2 regions of the Methylocella sp. CPCC 101449 genome follow, and region 2 is predicted to be linked to the other one. Evidence: riboswitches for the same ligand, from Rfam matches in the RefSeq annotation. Region 2 holds a riboswitch; the other holds the start of a gene.
The links. Region 2 has a riboswitch for S-adenosylmethionine ahead of metA (homoserine O-succinyltransferase). Riboswitches for the same ligand answer to the same signal wherever they lie in the genome.
Positions count from the first base shown of each region.

Region 1: linked by a shared signal. The riboswitch ahead of OIM99_RS03995 (O-succinylhomoserine sulfhydrylase) and the one ahead of metA (homoserine O-succinyltransferase) in region 2 are both predicted to bind S-adenosylmethionine.

Region 1 covers NZ_JAPDHU010000001.1:901,998-904,195, forward strand. Annotated here, with positions in the region: gene OIM99_RS03995 (O-succinylhomoserine sulfhydrylase) at 1-1,136, opposite strand, end outside; SAM riboswitch at 1,211-1,289, opposite strand; gene OIM99_RS04000 (2'-deoxycytidine 5'-triphosphate deaminase) at 1,344-2,198, shown strand, end outside.
Region 2 covers NZ_JAPDHU010000002.1:1,866,983-1,869,180, reverse strand. Annotated here, with positions in the region: gene petA (ubiquinol-cytochrome c reductase iron-sulfur subunit) at 1-338, opposite strand, end outside; gene metA (homoserine O-succinyltransferase) at 531-1,454, opposite strand; SAM-I-IV-variant riboswitch at 1,497-1,602, opposite strand; gene OIM99_RS19855 (VOC family protein) at 1,807-2,198, shown strand, end outside.

The DNA of each region.
Region 1 (2,198 bases), on a different contig from region 2:
CCGATGGACAGGCGCAGCATGCCCTCGCCAATCCCCATCGCTTCACGATCGGCCTGCGGCAGACGCTGATGGGTGGTCGTCGCCGGATGGGTGACGATGCTTTTCGCGTCGCCCAGATTGTTGGAAATCTTGATGATGGAGAAGGCATTGGCCATGCGGAAGGCGGCTTGCTTGCCACCCTTCACATCGATCACCACCACGGTGCCGCCACCCGACATCTGGCGCATGGCCAGCTCGTGCTGCGGATGATCCTTACGCGAAGGATAGAGCACGTAGTTGATGGCGCTCTGCTCGGCCAGGAAATCGGCCACCCGCTCGGCATTGCGCATCTGCTGGTTGACGCGCAGCGGCAGGGTTTCAAGCGACTTCAACATCACCCAGGCATTGAAGGGGGAGATGGCCGGGCCGGTCTGGCGCAGGAAATTGTGAATGTGCGCCTGGATGAAGGCTTCCGACGCCAGAATGCAGCCGCCGAGCACGCGGCCCTGGCCGTCGACATGTTTGGTCGCCGAATAGACGACGCAATCGGCGCCGAGTTGCAACGGGCTTTGCAGAATGGGCGTGGCGAAGACGTTGTCGACCACCAAAGTCGCGCCGGCATCATGGGCGATCTTCGCCACGGCTGCGATATCGATGATCTCGAGCTGCGGATTGGTCGGGCTTTCGAGGAAGAAGGTCTTGGTATTGGGGCGCACGGCGGCGCGCCATTGCGCGAGGTCGGTGCCGTCCACCAGGGTACAGGCCACGCCGAAACGCGGCATCAGATCCTCAACGACATAGCGGCAGGAGCCGAACAGCGCTTTGGCGGCGACGATGTGATCGCCCGCCTTGAGCTGGCCGACGATGGCGGCGGTGACGGCCGCCATGCCGGTGGCGGTGGCCCGGGCCGATTCAGCGCCTTCCAGCAAGGCCATCCGCTGCTCGAACATGGCCACGGTCGGGTTGGAAAAGCGCGAATACATGAAGCCGGGCTCGTCGCCCTTGAAGCGCCGTTCGGCGGTTTCCATGCTGTCATAGGCATAGCCCTGGGTCAGATACATGGCCTCGGACATTTCGCCGAACTGGGAGCGCAGGGTTCCGCCATGGACCAGGCGGGTGGCGGGACGCAGATGGCGCGGCGACTTGTTCTGACTCATGCTTTTTCTCCACCCGGGGCGGACCGCCGCCCAAAACAAAACCCGGCTCGTTCGAGCCGGGCGCACGGGACTTATCGAGTGCGGACACGACCCCTTAGCCCCTTATTTTACGTGGCGGCAAGCCGGTCGGCCCAAATGACCACGATACTTGTGGTCTAGCCCAGCCGCCGACTTGGCGTCAACCAAGCCTTCAGTTACGCCAGTCCTATGAGCCAGAACCGCGGCATTTTGCCTGCCCACGAGATCGAGGCCCTGCATGGCGCGGGCGCGATCCGCATCGCTGCCCCCTTCGCGACCGGCCAGGTCCAGCCGGCAAGCCTGGATTTACGCCTGGGCAGCCGGGCCTGGCGCATGCGCGCCAGCTTCCTGCCCGGGCCTGAGCGGCCCGTCAGCGCGCGGATCGAGGCCCTGGCCCTGCATGAAATCGACCTGACCCAGGGCGCCGTGCTGGAAACGGGCTGCGTCTATATCGCCGAACTGATGGAAAGCCTGGCTTTGCCGGCCGAAATCGCCGCTTCCGCCAATCCGAAAAGCTCCACCGGCCGTATCGACGTTTTCACCCGCGTCATCGCCGACCGGGCGCATGAGTTCGACCAGATCGAAGCCGGCTACGACGGCAAGCTCTATGCGGAAATTTCGCCGCGCACTTTCCCCGTGCTGGTGCGCAGCGGCTCGCGCCTGTCGCAAGTGCGCTTCCGGCGCGGCCAGGCGCGGCTCGACGATCAAGGCCATCTCGATCTGCACAAGCGCGAGAAACTGGTGACCTCGGCCGAGCCGTCGATTTCAGGCGGCGTGGCGGTCTCGGTCGATCTGGCCGGTTTCGACGGCTCGACCTTGATCGGCTATCGCGCCAAGCGGCACACGGGCCTCATCGATGTCGACAAGCCCGCTGCCCATGCCATGCTCGATTTCTGGGAGCCCATTCACCGGCATGGCCGCGCCGATCTCGTGCTCGATCCCGGCGAATTCTACATCCTCGCCTCTAAGGAAGCGGTGCGCGTGCCGCCCGACCACGCGGCCGAGATGACGCCTTTCGATCCCTTGGTCGGCGAGTTCCGCGTG
Region 2 (2,198 bases):
CAATTCACCGCGTAGGGCGGTTGTTGTAGTTGGCTGGATTGAGGATCGCGCAGCATGGCGAGAAGCTGAGGGTTTTGCAGACTTGCGAGTGCCATGCCACGCCATATGGCTCGCATTTGCTGTCCTGGTTCAAGCTGACTGATATCGATGTCGATGGGTACGCCCGCAGCAATGACGGAAGCGTCCGGCTGCATCTGATTGATCAGAGGCCAGAGAACGGCGCTCGTTCCGACGCCAGCCATGGCAGCCGTGGCGATATAAAGGAAGTCGCGTCGGCTTGACGTATCGGATGAAGTGAATGGCCGGGATGGATTGGGGAGAGGGCGCGTATTTTGCATCATGATCGCCTTACGTCGCCGCGAGGCTTGGAGGCCGTTCTGGCGGCTATTGCGATGTAAACGTGCCTCGCTACTGGGACAAATCTGGGGCAAATCCCCCAACATTAAGATTGTTTCACCAAGCGGCCATAAACCAGCAAGCTATCACCACTTCACGGTGCCCGATGGTTCCAGATCATCAATGCGGAAAACCTAGAAATAGGATGCGCTGCCGATACGTTCCACATCGAAAGGTGTCGTCTGGTAAATCTCATTGATCCAGTTTCCGAAGAGGAGATGAGCATGGCTGCGCCAGCGGTTCTTCGGCTGATGCTGCGGGTCATCGGCGGGAAAATAATTGCTTGGCAGTTGCATGCCATTCTCGATGTCCCGCACATATTCTTCGGCCAAAGAAGTCGAATCGTATTCGATGTGATTGAACATATGCAGGGTGCGGTGTTGCGGATCGTCTACTAGACAGAGGCCCGTTTCATCGCTGTCGGCCAATACGGTGAGATTACTGCCACGCGGAATATCGCTGCCTCGCGTTTCCGTCCAACGAGATACGGGGACGGAGAAATCGTCTGAAAAGCCGCGCATGAAAGGCGATGATGGCACGAGATTGCGCTGTCGATAGACGCCAAATGCTTTCTGCGCGAGTGCATGTTTCGGCATGCCGTGGAAATGATGCGTGGCGGCTTGCGCGCCCCAACAGATGGTAAAGGTGCGATGCACGTGCGTTTGCGTCCAGTCGAGTACGCGCTGTAGCTCGTCCCAATAGCCAACTTCCTCGAACGGCATCCGCTCGACGGGAGCGCCCGTGATGAGAAAGCCGTCGAAACGATCAGACTGCATGTCCGCCCATGGGCGGTAGAAAGCACGCATGTGATCGGCTGGGGTGTTGCGGGCGATATGGTCGGTCATACGTACCAGGGTCAGTTCGACCTGCAGGGGGGTGGCGGCAAGCAGACGCGCAATCTGTGTTTCCGTGCGGATTTTGTTGGGCATCAGATTGAGCAAACCGATCCGCATCGGGCGGATGTCCTGGCGGATTGCGTCTGTTTCGCGCATGACCATGACGCCCTCGGCATTGAGGGTGTCATAAGCAGGCAGGTCATCGGGAATTTTGATCGGCATTTCCGCGTGCGTCCTTCACTCCGGGCGAGACAGACGCGGTGGCTGGATCCGTTTGGTTGCCGGTTCGGCCACATCCTCCCTTCAGAGAGGCCACCTTGCTCGGTCAGCAGGTTGGCGTTGGGTCTCGCCCCAACTCTTGATGCGTGAACCGTTTTAGCTGGGTCGCCAGGATCATTTCAACTGGTCCGTTGCGGTATTTGCGACGTTTCAGTAAAAGACGACGGTCGAAAAAGGAGAGATCGGTGCGGTTAGCCCGATCCCCACGCAAGTGGGTCCTGGCCGTCGCTTTCGGCGTCGAGTCCCAAGACTTTCCCGCTGGCGCATGGGGTGCCGGCGTATGAAAGGTTTGGGCATGCAACAGCAAATCTCAATCATTACCATCGGCGTTGCCGATCTTGCTCGGTCGAAGCATTTTTACGGCGAAGGCTTCGGCTGGTCGCCAGTGTTTGAGAATGCAGAAATCTTCTTCTTCCAAATGAACGGCCTGATGCTTGGCTGTTTCCTCAAACCGTCGCTGGAAGCGGACATGGGGCGGCCGCTTCTGGCCGTCGCTGGCGCCTATTCCCTAGCTCACAATGTGGAGAGCGAAGCGGCGGTTATCGCCGTCATGAACCGATTGGCGCAGGCGGGCGGCCGCATTGTAAGGCCGGCGGATGCGCCTTTGCATGGTGGCTTTCGCGGCTATGTGGCTGACCCTGATGATCATGCTTGGGAGATCGCTTTTAATCCGGCCTGGACGATCGA